Regions from separate parts of the Methylocystis sp. genome, predicted to be linked through region 2. Evidence: predicted binding sites of a transcription regulator. Region 2 holds the regulator's gene; the other holds the start of a gene.

Region 1 (8,305 bases), on a different contig from region 2:
CGGCGCGATAGCCCGCAAGATTGGCCTGCGACGACAAAACGTCCATGGTTTGCGCGCGGGTGATGCGCGGCATGAATTCCATGGCGAAAGCAATTGCGCCGGCGCCGGCGAGTCCGGCAAGCTGAGCGCCGGCGCCAAACGGATCCATGATTGCGATCACCGCGAGATTGGGTTTCGCGCCTGGGAGCTCGGCGGCCGAGGGCCGCCGGACGCGCAACGCCACGTCGGCGCCCGTCAGCGCCGCCGCCGCGCCATTGGCGATCGTCGCGCCGGCCGCGGCGTAATCGCCATCCGAGAAGCCGGCTGCGGCGCCGGCGCCGGCCTCGACCGCCACGTCGGCGCCGAGCCCGATGAATTTCTTGACGGTCTCAGGCGTGGCCGCGACGCGCGGCTCGGACTGATCCGTTTCAGCCAATACGGCGATGCGCATGACGAACTCCGGTTGCGGAAAAACCGTCGCCGCCAGCGTCGCCGACAGCGGTGGAAGGCGATGAGCGCGGACCTAGCGCGCGACGAAGAAATACAGCGCGAGCAACAGCACTGCAGTGCTCGCCGCCCCGATCTTCAGCAGCAGCAAAAATGTATTGTAGGTCTTTACGTGCTCGGCCCAGTCGCCGTTCGACTCCACCGGCGTGCGCAAGCTCGCCATCTCGCTCCTCCCGATTCTTGCTTGAGGCGCGCGAGACCCCGCGCGCGACGCTTATGCTAAACGAGCGGAAGCCATAGGGCAACGCCTCCGGCGCGCAAGAACCTGCGTCGCGCCGCCGCGCGCGGCGCAGAGAAGCACAGACGGAGTTCGGGTTTTATGACGCTCGGGCGGGCCTAGCGCTTGGCCGCCAAGACCGCGCGCAGCTTCTCTCGGAAACGCTCGCTGCTTGCTAAAGGGCGCATCAGCCGTAAGACGGCGTAACTCGGCGCCGCGAATGAAATGCGCCAACTCCGGCTTGTTCGCAACCATGCGAGCCTCCAGGCTCGCCAACGCTCCTGCGGCCGATTCGGTCAATTCGTAGCGTCGCATAAGACGCGCAAAAAAGCCCCGGACGCTTGTCCGGGGCCTTGTTTTCCTGGTTGAGCGGTCGGCGCTTAGAAGTCCATGCCGCCCATGCCGCCGCCCGGCATCGGCGGCGGAGCTTCCTTCTTCGGCGCTTCAGTGATCGTCGCCTCAGTGGTGATGATCAGACCAGCGATCGAAGCGGCGTCCTGCAGCGCGGTGCGCACGACCTTGGTCGGGTCGATGATGCCGAGCTTCATCAGATCGCCATACTCGCCCTTCTGCGCGTCGAAGCCGTAGCCATATTCTCCGGATTCGAGCAGCTTGCCGACCACCACGGCGCCATCGCCGCCGGCGTTGTCGACGATCTGGCGGGCCGGCGCCTGGATCGCCTTACGGACGATGTCGACGCCCGTCTGCTGATCCGGATTGCCGACCTTGACCCCGCCAAGCGCCTTGATGGCGCGCAGCAGCGCCACGCCGCCGCCCGGCGACACGCCTTCCTCGACCGCCGCGCGGGTGGCGTTGAGGGCGTCGTCGACGCGGTCCTTCTTCTCCTTGACTTCGACCTCGGTCGCGCCGCCGACGCGGATCACCGCGACGCCGCCCGCGAGCTTGGCGAGACGCTCCTGCAGCTTCTCGCGGTCATAGTCGGAGGTGGTCTCCTCGATCTGGCCCTTGATCTGGGAGATGCGCGCCTCGATGTCCTTCTTCTCGCCGGCGCCGTCGATGATCGTCGTGTTCTCCTTCTCGATGCGCACGCGCTTGGCGCGGCCGAGCATGGCGAGCGTGACGTTTTCGAGCTTGATGCCCAGATCCTCGGCGATCATCTGGCCGCCGGTGAGGATGGCGATGTCTTCGAGCATCGCCTTGCGGCGGTCGCCGAAGCCCGGCGCCTTGACGGCGGCGATCTTCAAGCCGCCGCGCAGCTTGTTGACGACGAGCGTGGCGAGCGCCTCGCCTTCGACGTCCTCGGCGACGATGAGCAGCGGCTTGCCGGTCTGCACCACGGCTTCGAGGATCGGCAGCAGCGGCTGCAGCGTCGAGAGCTTCTTCTCATGGATGAGAATATAGGGATCGTCGAGTTCGGCGATCATCTTCTCGGCGTTGGTGATGAAATAGGGCGAGAGATAGCCGCGGTCGAACTGCATGCCTTCGACGATATCGGTCTCGGTCTCGAGGCTCTTGGCCTCCTCGACCGTGATCACGCCCTCATTGCCGACCTTCTGCATCGCCTTGGCGATTTCTTCGCCGATGAAGCTGTCGCCATTCGCCGAAATCGTGCCGACCTGGGCGATCTCGTCGTTCGAGGTGACCTTCTTCGAATGCTGCTTGAGATCGGCGACGATGGCGTCGACGGCGAGATCGACTCCGCGCTTCAGATCCATCGGGTTGAGGCCGGCGGCGACCGCCTTGGAGCCTTCACGGGCGATCGACGCGGCCAGCACCGTGGCTGTCGTGGTGCCGTCGCCGGCGATGTCATTCTGCTTCGAGGCGACTTCGCGGACGAGCTGGGCGCCGAGATTTTCGAACTTGTCGGCAAGTTCGATCTCTTTGGCGACGGTGACGCCGTCCTTGCTGATGCGCGGCGCGCCGAAGGACTTCTCGATGACGACGTTGCGGCCCTTGGGGCCGAGCGTCACCTTGACGGCGTTGTTGAGGATTTCGACGCCACGCAGAATGCGGTCGCGGGCGTCAGTTGAGAAACGGACGTCTTTTGCAGCCATTTAAAATTCTCCTAGAGGGTTCAAAAGCGAACGGCGGCGTCGAGTCAGTCGACGATGCCGAGAATGTCGCTTTCCTTCATGATGAGCAGGTCATCGCCGTCGATCTTGACCTCGGTGCCCGACCATTTTCCGAACAGCACGCGGTCGCCGGCCTTGACGTCGAGCGGGTTGAGCTTGCCGTTTTCGTCGCGGGCGCCGGGGCCGACGGAAACCACCTTGCCCTCTTGCGGCTTCTCCTTTGCGGAGTCCGGAATGATGATGCCGCCTTTGGTTTTTTCCTCGCCTTCGAGTCGCTTGACCACGACGCGGTCGTGGAGGGGACGGAACGCCATTGTGAATCTTTCCTTTTCTGGCCTGACGGGGTTCTGCCCCGCCAAAAAGGGATATGCGAACGCCTGCTGGCACTCATTTAAGATGAGTGCCAGCAGGCGCCCTGCAGATAGGAGCGGGCGGCGCGGCTGTCAAGCCGTGGTCCGCGGGCGATGGCGAATGATTTTCGGAACGAGGGACAGGCGGCGCAGGATTGGGGCGTTGAACCCGCAGGCGACACGTCCGAAGCTGTTGAACTTTATGCCAACGGGTTCGTCGAGACGGCGGATTGCTCCGCGGTTTCCGCGGGCCCCGCCAGATGGACTCTAATGCAGGCTCACCATCTGCAAATGGTTTTCAACGGCGTTGCCGATGCAGCCTTCTTCCGAATCCGCGAGCACGATGGGCGCGCCATCCGCGCCGAACAGCGCGAAGATCGTCAACCCCGGCGCGATGTGAGGCGCCTGCGGGTAAAGCCGATTCACGTCCTCCGAACGCATCGGCCGCACATAAGCGATGAGACCATCGCCAAGCTGGGCAAACTGCTCGGTCGTCAGCGGAGATTCTGTGCGTTCGGTCGCGGTTTTCATGTCCATCTTCACCTCCATGGCGGTCCTTTCGCCCCCGCCGACAGCACCCAATGAGCGGCGCGCCGTCTAAATTTAGATGTGTAGCGTTTGGAGATTTTGAAGGGGTTGCGGTTAGAGTCCAAGCGCCAGTCGCGCCGGATCTTCAAGCAACTCCTTGACCCGCACCAGAAAAGTCACCGCTTCCTTTCCATCGACAAGGCGGTGGTCGTAGGAGAGCGCGAGATACATCATCGGACGCGCTTCGATCTTGCCGTCGATCACCACGGGCCGTTCCTGAATCTTGTGCATGCCGAGGATGCCCGATTGTGGCGCGTTCAGGATCGGCGTCGACATCAACGAACCATAGACGCCGCCGTTGGAAATGGTGAAGGTGCCGCCCTGCAGATCATTGATGTCGAGCGCGCCGTCGCGCGCTTTGCGGCCGAGTTCGGCGATGGTCTGTTCGATCTCGGCGAGCGACAGACGGTCGGCGTCGCGCACCACCGGCACGACCAGGCCCTTTTCGGTGCCGACGGCGACGCCGATGTGGCAGAAGCGCTTGTAAATGATGTCGGTCCCGTCGATCTCCGCATTGACGGCCGGAACTTCCTCCAGCGCCTGACAACAGGCCTTCACGAAGAAGCCCATGAAGCCGAGCTTCACGCCATGTCTCTTTTCGAAGGACTCCCTGTAGCGCTTGCGCAGTTCGATGAGCGTCGACATGTCGACTTCGTTGAAGGTCGTCAGCATGGCGGCGGCGTTTTGCGCTTCCTTGAGCCGTCGCGCGATCGTCTGGCGCAGGCGCGTCATCTTCATCCGCTCTTCCCGACGGGAGTCTTCCTGTGGAAGCGGCGGGCGCGGGGAGGGGGCTTCGACCCGAGCTTCAACCCGCGTTTCCTGGGCGGGGGCTGGCGCGCGGGCCTCCTGAGCGGGCTGCGGCGCCGCCGCCTGACGGGCGGCGAATTGGACGACGTCCGATTTCAGCGCCTGCCCGCGTTTGCCGCTGCCGGGGACCTGGGCAATGTCGATCCCCTGTTCGACGGCGATTTTTGCGGCGGAAGGCGACGGCGGCATCGCTGTCGCGGCGGGAGACGGCGCCGGCTGGGGTGCAGGCGCGGCCAGAATTGGCGCCGGCTTGGGCGCGGGGGATTTGGCCGCGGCCTCGCCGCCGCTCTTCGCCGGGGCCGTCGTGCCTTCGGCGATTTGGCCGAGCAGCGCCCCCGGCTCGACGGTTTCCCCTTCCTTCGCGACGATTTCGGCGAGCACGCCGGCCGCGGGCGCGTTGACTTCGAGCGTGACCTTGTCGGTTTCAAGCTCGGCGAGCGCCTCGTCGGCGCGCACCGTATCGCCGGCTTTCTTGAACCAGCGGCCGATGGTCGCTTCAGTCACCGATTCGCCCAAGGTCGGCACGCGAATTTCAGCCATCGGCTCTCTCTTTAAGTGGCGTCGCGTCCTAAACCGCGAACGCTTCGTCCAGGAATGATTTCAGCTGTGCGAGATGACGGGACATGGTGCCCGCGGCGGTTGAGGCCGAAGCGGGGCGCCCGACGTAGCGCGCGCGTTTCGACTTGCCGCCGATCTGCGTCAGCACCCATTCCAGATAGGACTCGACGAAGGACCAGGCGCCCATGTTCTTTGGTTCCTCCTGGCACCAGACGACGTCCGCTTCCTTAAATCGCCCGAGCGCGGTGACGAGGCTTTTTAGCGGGAAGGGATAGAGCTGCTCGACGCGCAGCAGATAGACGTCGTCGACGCCGCGCTTCTCGCGCTCCTCGAAAAGATCATAATAGACCTTGCCCGAACACAAGATCACCCGGCGAATATTTTCGTCCGGCTGAAGCACGAAGGTCTCGTTCGCCGCCGTTTCAGCGTCGTCGAGCAGCAGCCGCTGAAAGCTCGACGCCATGCCCATCTCGCCGAGACGCGACACGGCGCGTTTGTGCCGCAGCAGCGATTTCGGCGTCATCAGCACCAGCGGCTTGCGGAAGCTTCTGTGCAACTGCCGGCGCAGGATGTGGAAGTAATTCGCCGGCGTCGTGCAATTGGCGACCTGCATATTGTCTTCGGCGCAAAGCTGCAGATAGCGTTCGAGTCGCGCGGAGGAATGTTCCGGACCCTGGCCTTCGTAGCCATGCGGCAGCAGGCAGACGAGGCCGGACATGCGCAGCCATTTGCGCTCGGCCGAGGAAATGAACTGGTCGAAGACCACTTGCGCGCCATTGGCAAAATCGCCGAACTGCGCTTCCCACAACACCAGCGCATCGGGCTCGGCGAGCGAATAGCCATATTCGAAGCCGAGCACCGCTTCTTCCGAAAGCATGGAATTGACGACTTCATAACGCCCCTGGCCGTCCGCGACGTGATTGAACGGCAGGTAGCGCGCCTCACTGTCCTGGTCGATCAGCACGCTGTGACGTTGCGAAAAAGTGCCGCGTTCGCTGTCCTGCCCGGAGAGCCGGACATTGTAGCCCTCATAGAGCAGCGAACTCATCGCCAGCGCTTCCGCCGTCGCCCAGTCGATCGGCCCGCCATGTTCGATCGCCGCCTTGCGATTATCGAGAAAGCGCTGGATCGTGCGATGCAGATGAAAATCGGGCGGCGTCGAGGTGATCTTTTCGCCGATCTGCTGGAGGGTCTCCAGCGCGACGCCGGTCTGACCGCGACGCTCATTGTCGGAGAGCTGCGAGCCTGATTTTTTTCCGGCCCAGCGGCCGTCGAGCCAATCCGCCTTATTGGGCCTGTAGCTCTGGCCGGACTCGAACTCCTGATTGAGCCGCGCGCGCCACTCTTCCTTCATCCGGTCGACATCGTCGCGCGAAAGCACGCCTTCGGCGGTCAGGCGATCCGCGTAAATATCGAGCGTCGTGCGGTGCGCTCTGATCTTCTTATACATCAGCGGCTGGGTGAAGCCCGGCTCGTCGCCCTCATTATGGCCGAAGCGGCGATAGCACCACATGTCGATGACGACGGGCTTTTGAAACTGCTGACGGAATTCGGCGGCGACGCGGGCGGCGAAGACAACCGCCTCGGGATCGTCGCCGTTGACGTGAAGAATCGGCGCCTCGACCATCTTGGCGACGTCGGAAGGGTAGGGCGACGACCGCGAATAGCGCGGATAGGTGGTGAAGCCGATCTGATTGTTGATGATGAAGTGGATCGACCCGCCCGTGCGATGCCCTTTCAATCCGGAAAGGCCGAAACATTCCGCGACCACGCCCTGGCCGGCGAAAGCCGCGTCGCCGTGAATGAGCAGCGGCATCACCGGACGGCGATCGCTGTCGGTGCAATGATGCTGGTCCTGCTTGGCGCGGACCTTGCCGAGCACGACCGGATCGACGATTTCGAGATGGGACGGATTGGCGGTGAGCGAGAGATGCACCTTATTGTCGTCGAAGACCCGGTCCGACGAGGCGCCGAGATGATATTTGACGTCGCCTGACCCTTCGACTTCGTCCGGCAGGAAGGAGCCGCCCTTGAATTCGTGAAACAGGGCGCGGTGCGGCTTCGCCATCACCTGCGAGAGAATATTGAGGCGGCCGCGGTGCGCCATGCCGAGGACGATTTCCTTGACGCCCAGCGCGCCGCCGCGCTTGATGATCTGCTCCATCGCCGGAACGATGCTTTCGGCGCCGTCGAGGCCGAAGCGCTTGGTGCCGGTGTATTTGACGTCAAGGAATTTCTCGAAGCCTTCCGCCTCGACGAGCTTATTGAGAATCGCCCGCTTGCCTTCCGGGGTGAAGACGATCTCCTTCTTCGGCCCTTCAATGCGGGCCTGCAGCCAGCCCTTCTCTTCCGGGTTGGAAATATGCATGAATTCGAAGCCGATCGTGCCGCAATAAGTGCGGCGCAGGATCGTGACCATCTCGAACAGCGTGGCGAAGCGCATGCCCAATACGCCATCGAGGAAGATTTTGCGCTCGTAGTCTTCGTCGGTGAAACCGTATGTCTGCGGATTGAGTTCGCCGTGATCGTGGCGCTGCTCCAGCCCGAGCGGATCGAGATTGGCGTGCAGATGGCCGCGCATGCGATAGGCGCGGATCATCATCAGCGCGCGCACCGAGTCGCGCGTCGCGCGCAACACGTCCTCGCCGGTCAGCGCGGGCGCGGCGGGAGCGGCTGGCGCTTTATCAGGCGCCGGCGCCTCGCTGACGAGCGCGCCGACCCATTCGCCGTTTTGCGGCTGCGGCCAGTCGCGGCGCGCCCAGCTCGGCCCGTCTAGGGCGGCATTTTCCTGAGGTTTAAGGCCCATCTCGGCGAAGAAATTGCGCCAATCGGGACTGACCGAGGACGGATCGGCCTCATAGGCCGCGAGCAGGCCTTCCAGATAGCCTGCGTTCGCGCCCTGCAGAAAGGATGTCGAAGCGAGAAAGTCATTTTGCGGCGAGCGTGCGCCGGCCGGCGCTGGTCCGGCGCCGCCATTGGTTTCGAAACGCGCCATCTCAATCTTTCCCAAAAGCGCCGGCGCTCAAGGACGCCGACGACTTTCGAAGCGTCGAGCGGGCTAAGGCGGCTAGCCCTTCAGCGCTTCGACCAATGTCTTTCCGAGCCTCGCAGGCGACGGCGACACTTTAATGCCCGCCGACTCCATGGCTGCGATTTTACTTTCGGCGTCGCCTTTTCCGCCCGAGACGATCGCGCCGGCATGGCCCATTCGGCGGCCAGGAGGCGCGGTGCGGCCGGCGATGAATCCCACCATCGGCTTTTTGCGG
Region 2 (8,305 bases):
GATGGCCCAGACCGAAAGGCGCAAGGCATAGAGGACAGCGATCATGCCTTCGCTCGCCATGCGGCCGAATTCGAGCGCTGTGGCGACGCCGACCGCCATCGGCAGCGTCACAAAGGCCACGGTCGGCGTCACGCCGATGAGGGCAGGGATGACAAGGCCGCCGCGCACCGCGGCGGGCGGCAGCTGGTAAAGCAGATAGGACAGGACGACGGGAATCGAGAGTGCGAACTGGACGACGAGCAGCCCAAACCCGATGCGCTTGAAGAGATAGAGGAACAGCAGGCGCGGCATGGCGGGCGTTTCGCTTTATCGTTCGCGGTTTCGCGCGGAAACCAGCATCCGCGCTGCGTCGCTTAAGCCGGAAAGCGGCGCTTCGCTGCGATACAGGGCGGGAAGCAAAGCGCGCGGCGTCACTGTTTGAACCTCGCCCAGGCGGCCTTCGAATATTCGGTCCATGCCTGATCAAAAACGCCACTTTTGGGCAAAGCGGTGGCGCCCGCCCAATGCGCGAAATAGATTTCCTTGCCTTCGTAATCGACCGGCTTGCCATTCTTGAATTCGACGCCCGGCGCTTTGTAGAAGCTTTCGTGCGAAGCGCCGGAGACCACATTTGGCAAGAGTTCGATTTTTACGCCGCGCCGGTGGGTGACGAAATTGACGAGCGGCTGGGCGAAAAGCTGACCGCGTTTGCGCACGTCGTGAAAGATCGCCGCGTCGTCGCGGATCGTGTCGATGAAGTCCGAGAGCTTCAGATATTGACTCGAGGTGATCCAGAAGCCGTCATTGAAGAGGAGCGCATCCTTCAAGAAGGGATAGCGGTCGCGCCGGTCGTTGTAGACATATTCGAAGCTTGGCGAGGCGACGATGAACTCCATCTTGCCCTTTTCAAGCCGGCCGAAGAGCGGCGTGAAGTCGCGAAACAAAATGACGTCCACGTCGACATAGGCGACTTCATCGAGCGGGAGCGCGAGCGCCTGAAGCTTTCTCAATCGACGGCGGTTGCTGTTGAAGACGCCGGGGTAGAGTTCATGCGAGAGCTTGTCAATTTCGGTCGGTTCTTCGCCGACGTAATGCGCGCCGTATATCTCCGCGGCGCGGCGCGTCATGGCGACATTGTCGTCATAGGGAATGAGATAAAGCGGCAATGACGAATTGGTGTCGCGGTAGCTTTCGAGGAAAGGCAACAGCCAGTCGATGATCTTGTCGTTGCCGACGATGGCGACGCCGTAACGCTTGGCCGGGACGCCGCTTGGCGCCGCCGCGCTCTCGGGCGATAAGACTGGATTTGGGAAGCGAGGCCTCATATAGGGGATGTATTTGAAAACGGCGGGCAAATGCAAGAGGCTGTCCGGTGACGGGCGAAGAGCCGATTCGAGACGCCGTTAGCGGCGAGGCCACGCGTCCGAATTTGTTACGGAATTTGAGACAACCACGATGTCGCAGCGCCATGTCTGATACGATGAGCCAAATTTCCTCATCCGCGACAGGTCGAGACCAGTCCCTGGGCGCAACGCCGCGCCCGTTTGCCGGCAAGACCGTGGCCGTCGTTCATGCCGCCTGGCACAGTTGCGGCAGCTATCAGGTGAACGTCGGTCAGATCGCCGCTTACAAGGCCCTCGGGGCGCGGGTCATTTCCGTGGCGATGATGGACGATCTCGCGCCTCGCCCGCCGCGCGGGGCGCGCTGGCCGACCTATATCGAAGCGTCGCAGGACATCGGCGCCGACCGCCGCTATTATTCGGGCGCGCCATTCTCGGCATTGGCGTCGCGACTTCTCGTCGATGGCTGGTGGCGACTGATCCACGGCGATCAGGCGTCATGGCTGATCGAACTCGCCAAACGCACGCCTTTGCCGGAAGGATTCGAGAGCGAAACGATCGACTTCATTCACGCCAATCATTATTTCACGCTGCCTTTCGTCGAGACGCTGATGCGCGGGCGTAAAGTCCCGGTGGTTCTGGAGACGCAGGACATCCAGGCGCGCCAATATATGCTGCGCAACAAGGGCGGATTCTTCATTCCGCCCTATGCGACGTACGACGACATGCTCGAGCTCGAACTCTCATGGATGCGCCGCGCCGATCTCTGCGCCCATCTCAACGAAGAGGAGCATCGCGATTTCCAAAAGCTGCTGCCGGAGCTTCGGCACGCGCTGATCTATCCGGCCGTGCTGTCGGCCCCATTGGCGCGCGGGCGCGACGTCATCATCGTCGCGAGCGACAATTACGGCAATTACGTCAGCCTGCGCTGGTTCCTGGAAGAAGTCGTCCCGTTGGCGCGCGGCGCGCGCGTCGCGATTTACGGCAACATCGACGGCGGCGTGAAGCGACGCGACGCAGGTCTTTATGAAGCGCATCGCAGCCTGTTCAAAGGCCGGGTCGACGACATCGGCGCGGTCTACGCCAACGCCGGCTGCGTGCTGCTCCCCACCGTCGAAGGCCATGGCCTGTCGATCAAGGCGGTCGAGGCGCTCTCCTGCGGCGTGCCGCTTGTCGCGACGCCGCTGGCGTTTCGCGGCATGCAGGTCGATCCGGCGACATTGGGCAATGTCGCGCTCGCCGAAAACGCCCAGCAATTTGCGGAACTGTGGCGCGACGCTCAGGCGCGGGCTGAAGGCGGACATGCGCCGTCGCCTGAGCGAAGCGACACCCGACGCCTGTATGAAGACGCGTTCAGCCAGGAGGCTTATGCGCGCGCCCTGGCGACCGCCGCCGCCGAGCTCTGAACATCGCCGCATTCCGGGTCGTTCAAGAGCGCGCCGGAAGATTGTCGGAATGCTCAAAGTCTGATTAGGCTGCGGCTCGCGCCAGTCGGAGGATCGGGTTGAGCGTTTCATCGAGTGACCGCTCGGCCTGCGCTGCGCGTCCGCTGCTCGGCCGGCGTGTCGCGCTCATCCATCCGGCTTGGCACTCCTGTGGCACCTATCGCGTCGTCCTTGGCCAAATCGCCGCCTATCGCGCGCTGGGCGCCGAAGTTTTTCCGATCGCAATCAGTTCCGATCCGGGCTTCGTTCCAGGCCGGAAGTGGATATGGAAGGCGTTCAATCGGGCGACTCCGGAGCTTGACGATGGCGCCCGTTTTTATGGCGGCGCGCCGCTTTTCGCGGTGTTCTCGCCGCGATTTCTGGGCAAGGCGCTGTGGCCCTATATCCATGGCGATCAGGCGGCAGTGCGCCTCGGCATGGCGGAACGCACGATTCTGTCGCCAGGTCTCGACGGCGCGATTTTCGATCTCGTGCATTGCAATCATTTTTTTCTGATGCCGGTCGCACGCCGACTGTCTCGCGGGACCGCCCCGATCCTGCTCGACACGCATGATCTGCAGGCGCGCCAATTCGCGCTGATCAACGAAACGATGCCCTGGCTTTCGCCCCGCGCCACCTATGAGTCGATGCTGGCGCGAGAACTCGAAGCGATGCGCGGCGCCGATCTCTTGCTGCATCTCAACGCTGAGGAGGCCGAGACTTTTCGCGCGCTGCTGCCCGAGAAGGCCCATGCGCTGCTCTATCCAGCCATTCCCGAGGCGCCGACCGGACCTGGCGGACCGGACATTGTTCTCGTCGCGAGCAACAACGCCGCCAATGTCGAAAGCGTGATCTGGTTCCTGCGCGACGTCGCGCCAAAGACGCAGGGCGTCGCAGTGAAGATCGTCGGCAATGTCGACGCCGCGATTCGCTCAAAGGCGCCTGAGCAATACGCCGCGTATAAGGATTGGTTCCTGGGCCGGGTCGACGATCCGCGCGCGGTCTATGCCAATGCGCGAATCGCTCTGCTGCCGACGATCAGCGGCACCGGTCTTTCGATCAAGTCGGTCGAAGCGTTGTCGAGCGGTCTGCCGCTGATCGCGACCACGCAGGCGATGCGGGGGATGGATGAGGAGGCGTTGCGCCTGCCGGGCGTCGTCATCGCCGATTCCGCTTCGGAATTCGCCGATGCGCTGAGCCGTGCGGCAGCGACCGCGCCTTTGGACGAATCCGCGCGTCGCGTCAGTCCGGCGCGCCGCTATTACGAGTCGCGCTTCTCGCTCGCCGCCTACAAGGCCAGCCTCGGCGTGCTGACGGGGGCGCTGATCAGCGCCGGCGCAGAGAATAGGACATGAGAAACAGTGCATTGCGCAAGGGTGTGGCGCATCGGCAACGGCACCGGGAAAACGGCGTTCCACCCTGTCGCGCTAATTACGTCTTAGGATTGATGATGCTACTTTGCCTCTGACACTGCCGCTCGTCCCGAGAGGACGGGCTTATTGGAGGCGCCTCGGATGTCTTTTAGAAGCTTTGTTGTCGGCGCCTTTGCGTCAGTGTTGGCAGTCAGCGCCGTGTCGGCGGCTGACCTTCCGATCTACAAGGCCCCGCCGCCTCCGCCGCCGCCGGTTTTCAGCTGGGAAGGCTTCCACATCGGCATCAGCGGCTCTTACGCGGGCGGCGACTCCAGCCATTATTCGCAGGTCTACCTGCTGTCGCCCGGACCCTTCCTCGCGATTCCAACAACGACTTCGATCGGAACGAGCGGCTATTTGGTCGGCTACCAGAACGGCTACAATTGGGTGTTCGCCAACAACGTCGTTGTCGGTTACGAGAGCGAATTCAACTACGCCAATGTTCACCCGACGAATACTGGGGCGTATTATTTTGGCGCTAGCGCCGGCAGCCGCCTGCAATGGCTTGGCATGGAGCGTCTGCGCTTCGGTTACGCTTTCGGCCGGTTTCTTCCTTACATCACCGGCGGCTTGGCCTATGGCAAGGTGCTTCCTTATGGCCAGTTTTGGGGGTCGGGATTCGCTGTCAACCGGTCCGTGTGGCAGGCGGGTTTCGCCATTGGCGCCGGCGTCGAATACGCCATCCTCGACAACTGGACCGTCAAGGCGGAGTATATCTTTACCCGCATGAACGGGTCTTCCAGCGCGAGCATCGCCCTCCCGTTCGCCTACCGCACCGCCACCGGCAATCACCTGGATACGAACATCGCCCGCGTCGGCGTCAATTATCAGATTAGGAGCTTCGGCGCGCTGATCGGCATGCCCGAACTCGGTATCTGATCGACCGTCCTCCCCGACGTCGACGAAGCCCGGCCTCGCGGCCGGGCTTTTTCGTTGGGGCCCGGATGCGATAGACTCGAACCATGATCCGCAACCCGCCGCATGCCCACCCTTCGGCTTTAAGCCTCGCGCAACTTAGCGACCGCGCCCGCGAAATTTTCCGGCAGATCGTCGACAGCTATCTTGCCTCCGGCGATCCGGTCGGCTCGCGGAACCTCGCCAGGCTTCTGCCGATGACGTTGTCGCCTGCATCTGTGCGCAATGTCATGCAGGATCTTGAGGAACTCGGCCTCATCTATGCGCCTCATACCAGCGCGGGTCGGCTCCCAACCGAGCTTGGGCTGCGCTTTTTCGTCGATTCCATGCTGCAGATTGGCGATGTCGAAGAAAACGAACGCGCGCGGATCGCCGCCGAGGTCGAAGCGGCGTCTAAGGACCATGATTTCTCCGGCGTTCTCGCGGAAGCGACGACTTTGCTGTCGGGCCTGACGCGCGTCGCCGGCGTCGTCGTCGCCTCCAAGGATAATGTGCGCCTAAAGCAGATTGATTTCGTTCGGCTCGAGCCCGAGCGGGCGCTCGTCATTTTGGTCGCCGACGACGGATCGGTCGAGAACCGGGTCATTCCCGTCGCGCGCGATCTTCCGGCCTCGGCGCTGACCGAAGCCGCGAACTATCTGAACGCGCGAGTCTGCGGTCGCACCATCGCGGAGGCGAGAGCGAGCATTGAAAGCTCGCGTCAGGCCGCGCAAAGGGAGCTCGACGAACTCGCCGCCCGTCTCGTCGAAGCGGGGTTCGCGACCTGGGCCGGCGCGATGGGCGAATCGCGGCAATTGATCGTGCGCGGTCAGGCGCATCTTCTCGAAGATCTGACCGCCGCCGCCGATCTTGAACGCGTTCGGCTGCTGTTCGCCGATCTGGAGACAAAGACCGAGGTCATCGATCTCCTGGAGCGCGCCGAACAGGGCGAAGGGGTGCGCATCTTCATCGGCTCGGAGAACAAGCTCTTCTCGCTTTCCGGCTCGTCGATGATCGCCGCGCCGCTGCGCGACAGCGAACGTCGGATCATCGGCGCGCTCGGCGTCATCGGCCCGACAAGGATCAATTACGCGCGTATCGTTCCGATGGTGGATTATACAGCGAGGATCGTCGCCCGCGTCGTCGGCGGATAATGGGTCGAAGACGGGAGGCGCGCCGCTTCCCGTCTTCCTTCGTCAACGTCCGCTCAGGCGCATCTTGCGCAATCCGTAATTCCTACCAGTAGCGGCGGCGCCAGTAGGGCCGACGCCAATAAGGCCGACGCCAGTAGGGCCGGCGCCAATAAGGCCGCGGCCCCCAGTAGCGCGGCCCCGGACGCCACCAGCAGCGTCCGTAGCGGCAGACCCATAGCGCCTTTTGCACGCCGGTCGCATCATCGACCGACTGTGAAACGCTGTTATCGAGCGGCATCGCTTTTGCCGCTGGCGCTCCGTAAGCCAGCGCGCCCGCCGCCAAGGCGGCGAAAAGACAGGTTCTCACATGTTTGATCATGCTCTGCGCCTCCTGCTCTTTGCGTGTGTGCAAATATGAGCGCAGCGCCGTCGCCTATGCGCTCACCAGCCGCTAACTAGATGTTTGCAACTTCGGTTCAAGACTCGTCATCTCATTTCTCGCCTTGCGATTAGTGTCGCTTACGAGAAGCTTTGCGGGTCGACATCGATTTGAACGCGCACGCCGCCTCGCTCCTTAGGTCCTGTGGCGAGCATGTCGCGTAGAAACGCCTGCATGTCGGCGCCGCGCGGTCCCTTCGCCAACAACCGAAATCGGTAGCGGCCGCGGATCAGCGCGATCGGCGCTTCCGCAGGGCCAAGCAGGGTGATTTCATTTTCCTCGGGCCATGCGCCGGGCGCGGCGACGCTGTAGCGCGGCGATGGCGGCAATTCATGCGCGGCTCTGGCCAGCGCGCGCGCATGCGCTTCCGCCGTGGCGGCGTCTTTGGCGGAAACGATCAGCGCCGCGAGACGGCCGAAGGGCGGAAGTCCGGCGCGCTCGCGCACGGCGATCTCCTGCGCGTAGAATTTCTCCGCGTCTCCAGAGAGCAGCGCCTCGATCACCGGATGCGACGGCTGAAAGGTCTGGATCAGCGCGCGTCCCGGCCTGTCGCCGCGACCGGCGCGTCCTGTCACCTGATTGAGAAGTTGAAACGTGCGCTCAGCGGCGCGCGGGTCGCCGCTGCCCAAACCTAAATCCGCGTCAATCACGCCGACGAGCGTGAGATAAGGAAAATTATGGCCCTTGGCGACGAGTTGCGTGCCGATGACGATGTCGAAGGCGCCATTTGCGATCTCCTCTAATTCGCGCCGCAGCCGCTCGGCGCCGCCAGGGAAATCCGACGAAAGAACCAGGATGCGGGCGTTGGGAAAGAGCGTCGCCGCTTCTTCGGCGAGTCGCTCGACGCCGGGTCCGCAGGCGGCGAGCGAATCTTCGCTGCCGCATTCGGGGCAGACGTCGGGCCGGCGCTCAACATGGCCGCAATGATGGCACATCAGCGCGCGGCGGAAGCGATGCTCAACCAACCAGGCGTCGCATTGTGCGCAGCGGAAGCGATGGCCGCATGTGCGGCAGACCGTCAGCGGCGCATAGCCGCGCCGATTGAGAAAGAGCAGCGCCTGCTCGCCGCGCGCGATCGTTTCGCCGACCGCCAAAGCGAGGCGTGGGGCGATCCATCTGCCGCGCGGCGGGCCTTCCTTGCGCATGTCGATCGCTTCGAGCGTCGGCATCAGCCGCGCGCGCGCCCGTGAATCGAGCTTAAGATAGCCGTAGCGTCCGCGCATGGCGTTGACGCGGGTTTCGATCGAGGGCGTCGCCGAGGCGAGGACGATCGTCGCTTCCTCCATCCGCGCGCGCACCACCGCCATGTCGCGCGCGTGATAGCTCACGCCGTCGTCCTGCTTATAGGCGCCTTCATGCTCCTCATCGACGACGATCAGCCGCAGTTTCGAAAAGGGCAGGAACAGCGCCGAGCGCGCGCCGACGACCACACGCACGTCGCCGGTCGCGCAGCCGCGCCAGATGCGCGCGCGTTTGCGGGCGCTGACGCCAGAATGCCATTCGGCCGGCCTCTCGCCGAAACGCGAAGCGAAGCGCTCGAGAAATTGAGTGGTGAGCGCGATTTCCGGCATCATCGCCAGCGCCTGTCCGCCGGCCTGTAGGGTCGCGGCGATCGCGTCGAAATAGACTTCGGTTTTGCCGGAGCCGGTGACGCCTTCGAGCAGAAAGGGCTTGAACGTCTGCG

The links. The regulator HrcA, encoded in region 2, represses chaperone genes, less so after heat shock. The targets are predictions, from matches to a motif close to GTTAGCACTCNCNNNNNGNGAGTGCTAAC.
Region 1: a site for HrcA is predicted at 3,116-3,144, ahead of groES (co-chaperone GroES). Genes of this name have one in related genera too.

Annotation. Positions count from the first base shown of each region.
Region 1 is NZ_JBFWVN010000018.1:3,915-12,219, forward strand. It holds gene AB7I51_RS08050 (Re/Si-specific NAD(P)(+) transhydrogenase subunit alpha) at 1-430, opposite strand, end outside; gene AB7I51_RS08055 (aa3-type cytochrome c oxidase subunit IV) at 503-649, opposite strand; gene groL (chaperonin GroEL) at 1,084-2,718, opposite strand; gene groES (co-chaperone GroES) at 2,763-3,050, opposite strand; gene AB7I51_RS08070 (DUF1150 family protein) at 3,354-3,623, opposite strand; gene odhB (2-oxoglutarate dehydrogenase complex dihydrolipoyllysine-residue succinyltransferase) at 3,729-5,021, opposite strand; gene AB7I51_RS08080 (2-oxoglutarate dehydrogenase E1 component) at 5,050-8,034, opposite strand; gene sucD (succinate--CoA ligase subunit alpha) at 8,107-8,305, opposite strand, start outside.
Region 2 is NZ_JBFWVN010000002.1:133,765-142,069, forward strand. It holds gene AB7I51_RS01920 (LptF/LptG family permease) at 1-291, opposite strand, end outside; gene AB7I51_RS01925 (hypothetical protein) at 411-1,304, opposite strand; gene AB7I51_RS01930 (glycosyltransferase) at 1,448-2,725, shown strand; gene AB7I51_RS01935 (glycosyltransferase family 4 protein) at 2,824-4,098, shown strand; gene AB7I51_RS01940 (outer membrane protein) at 4,258-5,034, shown strand; gene hrcA (heat-inducible transcriptional repressor HrcA) at 5,118-6,203, shown strand; gene AB7I51_RS01950 (hypothetical protein) at 6,286-6,561, opposite strand; gene AB7I51_RS01955 (primosomal protein N') at 6,702-8,305, opposite strand, start outside.